Regions from separate parts of the Cytobacillus sp. FSL M8-0252 genome, predicted to be linked through region 2. Evidence: riboswitches for the same ligand, from Rfam matches in the RefSeq annotation. Region 2 holds a riboswitch; each other region holds the start of a gene.
The links. A riboswitch is a leader RNA that binds a small molecule or an ion and turns the genes downstream of it on or off. The one in region 2 is predicted to bind S-adenosylmethionine.

Region 1 (3,145 bases), 2.4 Mb from region 2:
CCTGTTCACCTAATACTTCTGTTTCTCTTGGATTAACTGGCACGATTTGATAACCTAATCTTTGCATTTTTCTTGCTAAACGGTAACTTGGTCTAGCAGGATTTCCACTTAATCCAACAACAGCTATCCTTTTTGCTCTTTGCAGTTCTTTGCCATCCACATCTTCTTTTAATGAGGATGATTGTAATGCCCATCGAATAACACCTTCATCATTTACTGCTGTTTCTCCTTTTTGTTCTCCCTTCGAAGAAATACCAGTCGCTTCATAGAAGGCTTGATCTAAGTCATTGGTTAAATCTCTAACCGATTCAATCCCAACTGATAAACGTATGAGTTCCTCACTTACACCGCTTTTAATTAAATCTTCTGCACTTAACTGTTGATGTGTGGTTGAAGCCGGATGAATAATGAGTGACTTCGCATCACCTACATTGGCTACATGAGACCACAATGCAATGGTATCTATCACTTTTTTACCCGCATCTCGGCCACCTTTAATACCGAAGTTCACAATGGAACCGAAGCCAGTGTTTAAATATTTCTTCGCGAGTTCATGCCCTGGATGCTCTGCTAAACCTGGATATGCGACCCAATCGACAGCTGGATGAGCGTTTAAGAAATGGGCTATCTTCGCTGCATTTTCCGTATGTTTCTCTATACGTAAATGGAGTGTTTCCAATCCTTGGAGTAAAAGAAATGCACTATGTGGGCTTAATGATGACCCAAAATCGCGCAGCAACTGAACACGAAGCTTTGTACTGAAAGCGAGAGTACCAAACTCATTCGCATAAACAATACCGTTATAACTTGGGTCTGGCTGAGTAAAACCAGGAAACTTATCATGATTCCAATTAAATCGTCCGCCATCAACTACAAGTCCACCAATTGTTGTTCCATGACCTCCAATCCATTTTGTTGCCGAGTGAATGACAATATCTGCACCCCATTGGATTGGTTTGCAAAGATAAGGTGAAGCGAAAGTATTATCAATAATAAGAGGAATATCATTTTCATGAGCAATATTTGCAACTGCCTCTACATCTAGGACATGAAGACTTGGGTTCCCAATAATCTCTCCATATAAAGCCTTAGTTTTTGGCGTAATCGCTTTACGGTAATTCTCAGGGTCAGAACCATCAACAAAATGAACTTTAATCCCATATTTCGGAAGTGTTATAGCAAAAAGATTATATGTTCCACCATAAAGGTTCGAAGCTGCAACAATCTCATCACCCGCTTGGGCAATATTCATAATCGAAAGAGCTATAGCTGCCATTCCAGATGAAGTCGCTACTGCCGCTACCCCATCTTCTAATAAAGCAATACGTTTTTCTAATACATCTACCGTTGGATTACCGATTCGTGAATAGATATTTCCCGTCTCATCCAATGAAAATAGGCTTTGCGCATGATCTGTATTATGAAAAACATATGAACTCGTTTGATAAATAGGAACTGCACGAGATCCCGTTGTCGGGTCTGGTGATTGACCTCCATGTAATAAAATCGTCTCATCATCATAAGTGTTAAATTGATTCGTCATTATATACTCTCCTCTACTTTTTAGTCGGATAATTAAAATAAATAACCCCCTCTTCATAAGAAGAGGGGGTTGCCTCATCTTATCTTCCAGACATTCACTGCCTGCAGGATTTAGCACCTTTTCAAGCATTTGCTTGAAGGTTGCCGGACTTCATAGGGCCTGATCCCTCCGTCACTCTCGATAAGAAATATTTTATTTTTTAAAGCGTTAATACTTTAATTACAAATAGAATTATATCCAAAAAACAAATTGTCGTCAATATAAAATCTGAATATATTTTATATTCCAATAAAATATTGGCTCTATCACATAAAAAACCCTTCCACCAAGAAGGGCAGAAGGGCTTTGAATTCACACGCTCACCTTCTCCTTATCTTTGGATAATATCCTCTGAAATTGGCACCATACAAAAGATTGCTGGTTGCCGAGGCTTCACTGGGTCAGTCCCTCCGCCTCTCTGGATAAGAAGTTCTATTTATTTGTTTAACATCATATACCCTTTTATAGGGAATCGTCAATAACATTTTGAAAATTTATTTATTTTCATCCTGGATAAGTGTCAAAAAATGATACAGTATCTTAGCTGTTAACCCCCATATCACATGACCTTTATAAGTATAAAAAATTTCTTGCATCCTTCGCGTTTGCCATTTATATTTTTCCCCATTAGGAATGAGATGATAAGGGAAGCTACTATTAGGCTCTGGCTTCATCTCAATATAATGAATTGATGGTCCCTCTTTCAAAAAATAAGTAAGTGGTACTGTGAAAATTTGATCCACTTCCTCTGGATTTAGCTTAAGATCACTGATGCTCTCTATTGTGCCTACAAACGGATAAATCACTGTATCATAAGGTGTCACTACATAATCAAGTTCTGAAAAAACAGAGACTTCTCCAATTGGGATACCTAACTCTTCACTGGTCTCCCTTTTTGCCGTCTCAATCAAATCCACATCGTCTTGATCCATTTTCCCCCCAGGAAAGCAAATTTCCCCTGGCTGTCTTCTCATAGATAAAGACCGTACTTCAAACAAAATATGTATTTCTCCATCTTTTTCTATTAGGGGAAGAAGAACAGCGAATTTATCCAATCTAGAGCTACCCAATATATCTGATTGACGATGCTGTATCTCTGATCTTATTTCTTCCAAATCCATGTTAATTACCTCCAAACCACACGACTTAAATCTTTATTTCTCTTTCTGCAATCTATCAATCATCCCCATTGTGCAGACATTTAAATCTAAGCCTATTAGCTTCTTATCCTCTGCACTAAGTTCAACATCGTGCGCTGTTAATAAATAATGTTTTACTTGTTCCAACAATTCCGATTGTATGGCTTCCTGCATTTTTATTATGTCATTTCCTTGGAGAAAAACGTCATCTGCAACTGAAGTAAATATAGGTAACCAATAACGAATTTGTGTAAAAACATCCTTTGGTTCAGGGCCCTCACCATAATGCCCAAAAAAGATATGTTGTGGTTGAAGTGATTCGATTTTTTCAACAGAAGATAACATCGCCTCTGGATCAAACTGATTAGGAGAAGTCGATGGCAGGACTAATGGATATCCTTTTCTTGCTATGCCAGGATAAAAT
Region 2 (3,145 bases):
GTAATACCCGAAACAAGCGCTGGCATAGATTCAGGGATGAGTACTTTCCATATGATTGTACTTGTTTTTGCACCCATCGATTTAGAGGCTTCAATGACACCTTTATCAATTTCACGTAAGCCAATTTCCACCATTCTTGCATAGAAAGGTGCTGCACCAATAATGAGTGCTGGTAATGCTGCATTTTCACCAATCATTGTCCCTAAAATCATTTTTGTGAAAGGGATTAATAACACAATCAAGATTAAAAACGGAATGGATCGAAAGACATTGACGAATGCCGCAATAATCTTATTAACTAGCTGATTTTGCCATATATTACCTTTAGAGGTTAAGAACAAAAGTAATCCAAGAATAATTCCTAAAATAAACGTGGCTATAACAGAAATACTTGTCATATATAAAGTTTCTTTTGTTGCTTCCCACATTCTTTCCCAATCCACATTTGGTAGCCATTCATTAAGCATGGGAAATCACCTCCACGCCAACCTTCTGCGAATGAATATATTCAATCGCGCGGGTAACCTCATCCGACTCTCCATCTATATGAATAAATAAGGTACCGTAAGAGCCACTTTGTGTTTGGGATATCTTTCCTTGTAATACATTCACTGTTACATTGTAGTGGCGAATTAAGTTTGTGATTAATGGTTGTTCCGCTGAACCACCTACAAATCCAAGTTGAACAATTTGGCCATTTGGATAAGCACTCAGTAAATGTGTAATCGTTTCCTTCGTTTCTTCCGGTTCGGTCACTTGTTGAACAAATCGCTTCGTAATAGGTTCTTTTGGCTTTTGGAACACATCTAGCACTTCGCCAATTTCAACAATTCTTCCACCTTCCATGACAGCCACACGGTGGCAAATCTTGCGAATGACATGCATTTCATGCGTAATTAACACAATAGTTAACCCTAAACGTTCATTAATATCAACAAGTAAGTCGAGAATACTATCAGTTGTTTGCGGATCTAGAGCACTTGTCGCCTCATCACATAACAGTACTTTAGGATTATTGGCAAGTGCTCTAGCAATACCTACTCGCTGTTTTTGTCCACCGCTTAATTGCGAGGGATAGGCATCCTCTCGACCATCTAGTCCAACCAATTTAATTAATTCATTAACTCTCTCTAGTCGCGCTTTCTTAGGTACACCAGCAATTTCTAATGGAAACGCAATGTTTTCTCGTACTGTTCGAGACCACAATAAATTAAAATGTTGGAAAATCATGCTTATTTCTTGTCTAGCCTTTCTTAAGCTAGCACCTTTTATGCGAGAAACTTCATTCCCAGCTACAGATACAACGCCTTCAGTCGGGATTTCAAGTCCATTTAACATACGAATCAATGTACTTTTACCCGCACCACTGTATCCGATTACACCGAATATTTCACCCTCGTTAATTTCGAGGTTAACATTGTCTACTGCATTTACTTTCCCGTTTTTCGTTGAGAAAATCTTTTTTACATCTTTTATTGAAATCATTTTATACTTCACCTCTTCAATCCAGAAAAACCAACACATTTATAGCATATCCATTGTTTATAAAAAAAGCCTTCCTGCTTATGAGCAGAAAGGCTTGTTATGAAAATTCCTTTCTCTCATCTTTCAAAGCTAATGCTTTGAGTGAATTGGCACCATTTCAATTAAATGACGGTTGCCGGGCTTCAAAGGGCACTTCCCTCCACCTCTCTAAATAAGAGCAAACTATGAATATATTGAATTTTTTTGTGTACCTGTGTAATAGTATCATGTCATTGAAGTAGGTGTCAAATCTGAAATAATAGTTGTTAGACCCTTATATTTAATGAAGCAATACCGGTTGCCGCTTCAATAGCAGATTCAAGATCATCGATCAAATCTTCTACATTTTCAATTCCAATTGATAATCGGATTAAGTCTTCAGGTACACCTGCTTGTTTTAACCCATCCTGATTAAGTTGTTGATGCGTTGTGCTTGCTGGATGTATAATAAGACTTTTTGCATCACCTACATTCGCTACATGTGCGAACAGCTCAACCGAATTAATAACCTTCGCACCTGCTTCACGCCCACCAGATATGCCAAAAACGACAACTGCCCCTGCACCTTTAGATAAATATTTGTCTGCTAATTCTTTATTAGGATGGTTGTCATCGCCCGGATAAAGTACCCAATTAACAGCAGGATGATTATTTAAATATTGCACAATTTTTTTCGTATTAGCAATATGTTCTTTCATTCGAACCGTTAACGTTTCTAAACCTAACGTAAATTGGAAGGCGCTTTGTGCACTTAGTGCTGGACCTAAATCTCTTAGAAGCTGCACTCTCGCTTTAGTAATATATGCTACAGGGCCCAGTGCCTCACTATATACTATATCGTTATAGCTTGTATCCGGCTGACTTAATCCTGGATACTTCTCTGAGTTCCAATCAAATTTACCACCGTCAACAATGATCCCCCCCATTGTCGTCCCATTCCCAAGTAACCATTTCGTTGCAGAGTGAACAACAATGTCTGCGCCATGCTCAATTGGCCGACATAGATAAGGAGTTGCAAATGTGTTATCAACCACTAACGGCACACCATGTTCATGGGCGATATTTGAAACTGTTTCAATATCTAGTACTTGTAAACTCGGGTTACCAATGGTTTCGGCAAATACAGCTCGTGTCTTCTCATTGATTGCTGCTCGTAGTTCCTCTTCATTATTAATATCGATAAGCCTAACGTTGATGCCGTACTTTGGTAAAGTGACTGTAAATAAATTATATGTACCTCCATATAAATTAGAGGCAGCTACAATTTCATCACCCGCTTGAACAATATTAAGAAGAGCTAAGTAAATGGCTGCTTGCCCGCTTGCTAATGCTAATGCGCCTGTTCCCCCTTCTAACAATGCAACTCTTTCCTCAAACACAGTAACCGTTGGATTATGAATACGAGAATAAATATATCCTGTTTCTTTTAAGCCAAATAAGTCTTGCGCATGCTCTGTATTCTGGAATTGATAAGCATTATTTTGATAGATTGGGACCGCTCTTGCCCCTGTTACTGGATCAGGTTTTAGCCCACCATGAACACCAATTGTTTCAAATCGAAGTTGCTTTTCTTTTTCTGCCATTTTACATCTCTCCTCTTTTTTAAATTGGAAAGAAAAGA
Region 3 (3,145 bases), 3.8 Mb from region 2:
GCTATAGCTGCGTGGTACAGGACCAAATACAGTACCGCCTCCGCGCCATTGTGGTGAACGGATTGAACCTTGACGAGCACGACCTGTGCCTTTTTGACGCCATGGTTTACGTCCTCCGCCAGCTACTTCAGAACGAATTTTAGTTTTATGAGTTCCTTGACGTAGAGAAGCTCTTTGCATAATAACAGCTTCAAACATCACGTGGTTGTTTGGCTCGATACCAAAGATTGAGTCGTTCAGCTCAATATCGCCAACTTGTGAACCACTTTGGTTTAATAATGCAACTTTAGGCATTCTTACTTCCTCCTTTCCGGGTTATTACTTTGCTTTAACCGCACTTACTAGTTTTAGAAGCGCTTTTTTAGAGCCAGGTACATTACCTTTTACTAATAGAAGATTGCGTTCTGCATCTACTTTTACGATTTCAAGGTTTTGTACTGTGATTTGTTCTCCGCCCATGCGACCAGGTAATAATTTACCTTTGAATACGCGGTTTGGAGCAACAGGACCCATTGAACCTGGGCGACGGTGGTAACGTGAACCGTGTGCCATTGGTCCGCGAGATTGTCCGTGGCGTTTAATTGCACCTTGGAAACCTTTACCTTTTGAAATTCCTGTTACATCAATTTTTTCACCTTCAGCGAAAATATCAACTTTGACTTCCTGACCAACTTCATACTCAGCTAAGTCAGCTCCGCGTAATTCGCGAACGAAGCGCTTAGGAGTAGTATCAGCTTTAGCAGCGTGTCCTTTTTCCGGTTTGTTTGAAAGCTTTTCGCGTTTATCTTCAAAACCGATTTGGATTGCTTCGTATCCATCAGTATCAACTGATTTCTTTTGAAGAACAACGTTTGGAGTAGCTTCAACCACTGTTACCGGGATAAGATCACCGTTTTCAGCAAATACTTGAGTCATACCAATCTTTCTTCCTAAGATTCCTTTGGTCATTTCAGTCACACCTCCTAGATTGTTTTAATGTATTAATTAAAGTTTAATTTCGATATCAACACCAGATGGTAAGTCTAAACGCATTAATGAATCGACTGTTTGTGGTGTTGGATTAATGATGTCGATTAAACGTTTGTGTGTACGCATTTCGAATTGCTCACGAGAATCTTTATATTTATGCACCGCACGAAGAATTGTGTAAACTGACTTTTCAGTTGGCAATGGGATTGGACCAGATACAGCCGCACCAGAGCGTTTTGCAGTTTCAACGATTTTTTCAGCAGATTGATCAAGAATTCTGTGATCATAAGCTTTTAAACGAATACGAATTTTTTGTTTTGCCATTATTTTCCCTCCTTTTCGCCTATTTTCATATAGACATTCTCCGTGAAAATTTCCCACACACTCGCCATGGCAAAGCGGCCGGGTGTGTCAGCAACCTTTCACTTCATCGCAGTCAAAGACCAACATTGTCTATTATACAGAAAAGACATAACAAATGCAACTATTGATTGCGTTTCTCTCTGTTCTGCACACTTTTAACATTATAACTGCTGTTAATAGTGTTTTCAAGTATATCCTCCTCTTTACATCATTTTCTAAAAAAACGCTTATTTAATTACTTATTTTTAAATTTTCTAAATTTTTATTTGACAAACATAGACTCATTCATGTAAATTTTAGTCAATAAAATATTTTTTATTTCTTATCATGAGAGGTTGAGGGATAGGCCCGATGACACCTCAGCAACCATCAATAGTGAACACTATTGAAAAGGTGCTAATTCCTACAAGCTATACGCTTGAAAGATGAGAAGATGACTATGATAATAATAGGCCTTCTTCTTGAGGGCCTTTTTTATTTTCTCTTTGGCTTCTCATCCATTGAATTCAACAAAATATGAATTGAAGGAGTGAGACCTTTGAACTTCCTTGAAAAAATGAAGAACCAAGTATTAATTGCTGACGGTGCGATAGGAACACTTCTTTATTCTTATGGTACGGATACATGTTTTGAAGAGTTGAACCTCTCAGCACCGGAACAAATTCAGCACATTCATCAAGCCTATCTCCATGCAGGTGCTGATTTAATTCAAACAAATTCCTATGCTGCGAATGATTTAAAATTGAAACGGTATGGCCTAGAGGATTCAGTCAAAGAGATTAATAGTGCGGCTGTAAAACTGGCACGATCTAGTATTCAACAGCACCAGGCATATGTGCTTGGCACAATTGGAGGTGTACGAGGATTAAACCCCCTCTCTATTCCTCTAGATGAAATTAAACGTAACTTTCGTGAACAGCTATACTGCTTATTGATAGAAGGCGTAGATGGGCTCCTTCTTGAAACGTATTATGATTTAGAAGAATTAGAAACGGTTCTCTCTATTGCCCGGAAAGAAACGGATATACCTATAATTGCCCAAGTGTCTTTACAAGAAATCGCTATATTACAAAATGGGACGTTAATTAATGACGCCTTAAAAAGGTTAGAAGCTAAAAGGGCAGATGTTGTCGGGGTAAACTGCCGTTTAGGTCCACATCATATGTTAGAGACACTCTCCTCCGTTGAATTACCTCAGCACGCGTTTCTATCTGCATATCCTAACGCGAGTCTACCGGCCTATATCGATGGTACGATTCAATATAAGGAGGGTGAAGACTATTTTAGAAAATCAGCGAAGTCCTTCCTTAAGCAAGGTGTTCGACTGCTTGGTGGTTGCTGCGGAACGACACCTGGCCATATTAAAGCATTTGCAGACGAAGTTAGGCATGCTGTACCGATTATTGAAAAACAAGTAACAAATAAAAGGAAACCTAAAATAGAGAGAATTATAATCGAACGCACCAATACCCCGTTAGAGACACTTGTACAAGAAAAACGCACCATCATCGTCGAACTAGACCCACCTAAGAAGCTATCAACTGCTAAATTTTTTGAAGGCGCCAGAGCCTTAAAAGATGCTGGGGTTGATGCAATCACACTCGCAGATAACTCTCTTGCGACACCACGAATCGCAAATGAAGCCCTAGCACATATCATCCAAAGGGATACAAACGTTCGACCACTTGTCCATCTCTCCTGTAGAGATCGAAACTTAATCGGCTTACAATCACATCTCATGGGTCTTCATACATTGGGGTTGCATGATATTTTAGCCATTACAGGGGATCCGGCAAGAGTTGGTAATTTCCCA
Region 4 (3,145 bases), 2.7 Mb from region 2:
CGCTCCCTGGAGAACCGGTCTCGTTTCACAAGCATATACTTGAAAGTCAACACCCTTCTCCTTGCCTAAATGAAACGGCGCTAGCGCTGTACCATATTTTCCCGTAGCAATCGTCCCCGCATTGCAAATCGTTAATACCTTTTTCCTTCCATTCAATAGACTTAGTGCATTTTCACCAATTTGGCGACAAATCTCCTCGTCTTCTTGATGTATTTTCTTTGCTTCTTGCTCCAAACTGATAATTGTCTCCTCTGTTGAATACAGCGTTTCTATTACTTTCATCATTCGATCCAAAGCCCAGAACAAATTAACAGCTGTCGGTCTAGAGCCCGCTAGATAAAGATAATCTTCATGAATTCTAAGATGGAAAGTTTCAATGTCGACCCCTTCGTATTTTTTTGCAGCAATCGCTAAACCATAAGCAGCAGTAATTCCAATAGCTGGCGCCCCTCTTACTTTCAACTGAATAATTGCCTCAAAGACATCTTCAATGGTTTCGAGTTCTATCCATCTTGTTTGATGGGGTAATAAGGTTTGATCAAGAATTTTCAATCTACCTTCTTGCCATTCAATTGGTGTTGGTATACTCATGATGTATACGCCTCCAGTTCCTTAAGAAGTTGCGAGATTGTTACTATGTTTTTGCGATTAATAATCAAGGATGAACCTAATTGAATCGTTGCCTTCTTCACATATAATCTAATTGAACTATCTTCTATTCCATCAAGATCCTTCACATGCGACAATCCGATTGTTCTCCGAATTAATTCACACCCTACTACTCCGATAGCATCTTTAAATACTTTAGCTAGAAAAGACTCTAGAGCGCCTGGTACTTTCGTAAAAGGATTAACAACAGAATTTTGCCAAGCTTCTGAAAAATATTGAGAAAACACATCCCATACTTCTTCTATCTGTTGAAGAATAACGATTCTATCGTTTTCGTTTCGTACAAGTACTTGGAAAATGAGATGGGCAATATATTGACCGACATCAAATCCAATCGGACCATAAAAGCCGAACTCAGGATCGATCACCTTCGTCTCACTCTTACTCGCAAATATACTCCCTGTATGTAGGTCACCATGTAGTAAGCTCTCTGCTTCTGTGAGAAAAGCATATTTTATTTTGGCTACTTCAAGTTTCAACTTGTCATTAGCCCATAGTTGCTGAACCACTTCAGCCAACTCAGCTTCAAAATCATTCGTTTCCACATCAAAAAATGGATCGGTGAATACTAAATCCTCAGTGATTTTACATAGTTCAGGATTTGAAAATTTAGCGACCAATTTCTTTTTCTCAAACGGATGAAGAGCAAAATCTGAAGTTGAAAACAATGTCTTTGCTAAGTACTCACCAATATGAGCTGATAAATTCGGATAATGATCCCCTTGAATCAATCCGTCTCTTACAATTGTCAAATGGGAAAGATCCTCCATCACAGTTAATGCTAGCTCTTCATCTGATGCTAGTACTGCTGGGAGGAGGTGAGGAACGAATTCACCATGCTTCTTAAGCACTTCTGCCTCCAGTTTTGCACGTTTAAGTGTTAGAGGCCAGCTTTCTCCGACTACTTTTGCATAAGGGAGTGCTTGCTTAATAATTACACTTTTATGATTAGAAGTAATACGGTAAACATAATTCAAATTACCATCACCAATCTCTTCCACCGTCATTTTTTCATCCGGTAAAAACAGTTTTAAACTCTTCACGTATTCACACGCTGATTCCTCTGTCAAAGCGCGATAACCTATATTATCTAAAACAGCCATATCTCTTCCCCCTTATTTCTTTATTTATCTGTGGCACAAAACAGGGGTGACTACATGAAGAGATGTAGTCGGACCTGCTTTGTCATTACAGAAACAAAAATGCCCCTTTCCTTTACAGAAAGAGGCATTCGTCATTACGATTTTGCCTCTCATCTTTCAGAATAACTTCTGAATGGAATTAGCACCGTGCCTTACATTAGGCGCAGAAATTCTCTAGCTGCGCCTCGTTTCACAACGATATTACGGTCGGTTGCTGGGTTTCATCGGGCCATATTTCCCTCCACCTGCTCTTGATAAGAGTATAAAAGATTCATTTTTTGAAATATCTTGAGCAAATACTAGCACCGTTTATAAAAAAGTGTCAATCTTTTTTTTAAAACTTTTCATCTTTTTAAGGTTAAAAGAATTTTGTCATATAACGTAAAAAATTCTCTGTTGACAGATAAAACACCTGGTGACATAATACAATTGTGCAAAAATTTAAAACGATAATTATAAATTTTCTTATCAAGAGCAGGCGGAGGGACGAGCCCGATGAAGCCCGGCAACCGATTCTAAATGAACACGGTGCTAATTCTTGCAGCAATCATGCTGACAGATAAGGAGAAGGTTCTATCACTGCGAACTAACCCTCTTCTTATTGATTAAGAAGAGGGTTTTTTATTGTCAATGTTAATTCGAAATCATCAGGGAGGGTTCTCATATGGGAGATGTAATTGCAACTTATCAAGTATACGCAAGACCCGGTTCATTAGAGAAAAAAGCAGAGGATATCGCTTTAGGATTAACGATAGGCTCGTGGACAGCGTTACCATTACTTGAGCAAAAACAATTACTAAAACATAAAGGCAGAGTCACTGCACTACAAGAATTTTATGATGATGAACATCCCAATCGGTTCGGTGAAGTAAGGTGCGAAATTAGTATCGCCTACCCTACATATAATTTCACATTTGATATTCCAGCAATCTTAACAACTGTATTTGGAAAGTTATCTCTAGATGGTGAAGTAAAATTATTAAATCTGGAATTTGATAATGAGGATCTTTCCCGTTTTCCTGGACCAAAATTCGGTATAAAAAATATAAGATCGAAACTAAATATTCAAGACCGCCCATTACTTATGAGTATATTTAAAGGCATTATCGGCAGGGATATTCACTTTTTAAGAGAACAGTTAAGAGACCAGGCTATGGGAGGCGTTGATATTGTAAAAGATGATGAAATTCTTTTTGATGTCAACATCTCTTTTGAAGACCGAATTATCGCAGGTAAAGAAATACTAGATGAAGTCTATGAAAAGACTGGAAAAAGGACACTTTATGCAGTCAATTTATCTGGGAGAACAATGGATTTAGTAGATAAAGCAAAAC

Region 1: another riboswitch for S-adenosylmethionine. It lies ahead of MKX83_RS08110 (PLP-dependent aspartate aminotransferase family protein); the one in region 2 lies ahead of MKX83_RS19960 (methionine ABC transporter ATP-binding protein).
Region 3: another riboswitch for S-adenosylmethionine. It lies ahead of MKX83_RS00700 (bifunctional homocysteine S-methyltransferase/methylenetetrahydrofolate reductase); the one in region 2 lies ahead of MKX83_RS19960 (methionine ABC transporter ATP-binding protein).
Region 4: another riboswitch for S-adenosylmethionine. It lies ahead of mtnK (S-methyl-5-thioribose kinase); the one in region 2 lies ahead of MKX83_RS19960 (methionine ABC transporter ATP-binding protein).

Annotation. Positions count from the first base shown of each region.
Region 1 covers NZ_JBBOWZ010000001.1:1,560,662-1,563,806, reverse strand. Annotated here, with positions in the region: gene MKX83_RS08110 (PLP-dependent aspartate aminotransferase family protein) at 1-1,543, opposite strand, end outside; SAM riboswitch class I at 1,620-1,730, opposite strand; SAM riboswitch class I at 1,911-2,011, opposite strand; gene MKX83_RS08105 (NUDIX hydrolase) at 2,077-2,703, opposite strand; gene MKX83_RS08100 (MBL fold metallo-hydrolase) at 2,737-3,145, opposite strand, start outside.
Region 2 covers NZ_JBBOWZ010000001.1:3,950,678-3,953,822, forward strand. Annotated here, with positions in the region: gene MKX83_RS19955 (methionine ABC transporter permease) at 1-467, opposite strand, end outside; gene MKX83_RS19960 (methionine ABC transporter ATP-binding protein) at 460-1,485, opposite strand; SAM riboswitch class I at 1,599-1,703, opposite strand; gene MKX83_RS19965 (O-acetylhomoserine aminocarboxypropyltransferase/cysteine synthase family protein) at 1,791-3,107, opposite strand.
Region 3 covers NZ_JBBOWZ010000001.1:141,836-144,980, reverse strand. Annotated here, with positions in the region: gene rplD (50S ribosomal protein L4) at 1-294, opposite strand, end outside; gene rplC (50S ribosomal protein L3) at 319-948, opposite strand; gene rpsJ (30S ribosomal protein S10) at 985-1,293, opposite strand; SAM riboswitch class I at 1,652-1,764, shown strand; gene MKX83_RS00700 (bifunctional homocysteine S-methyltransferase/methylenetetrahydrofolate reductase) at 1,871-3,145, shown strand, end outside.
Region 4 covers NZ_JBBOWZ010000001.1:1,216,618-1,219,762, reverse strand. Annotated here, with positions in the region: gene mtnA (S-methyl-5-thioribose-1-phosphate isomerase) at 1-591, opposite strand, end outside; gene mtnK (S-methyl-5-thioribose kinase) at 588-1,772, opposite strand; SAM riboswitch class I at 1,919-2,072, opposite strand; SAM riboswitch class I at 2,274-2,377, shown strand; gene MKX83_RS06385 (2,3-diketo-5-methylthiopentyl-1-phosphate enolase) at 2,476-3,145, shown strand, end outside.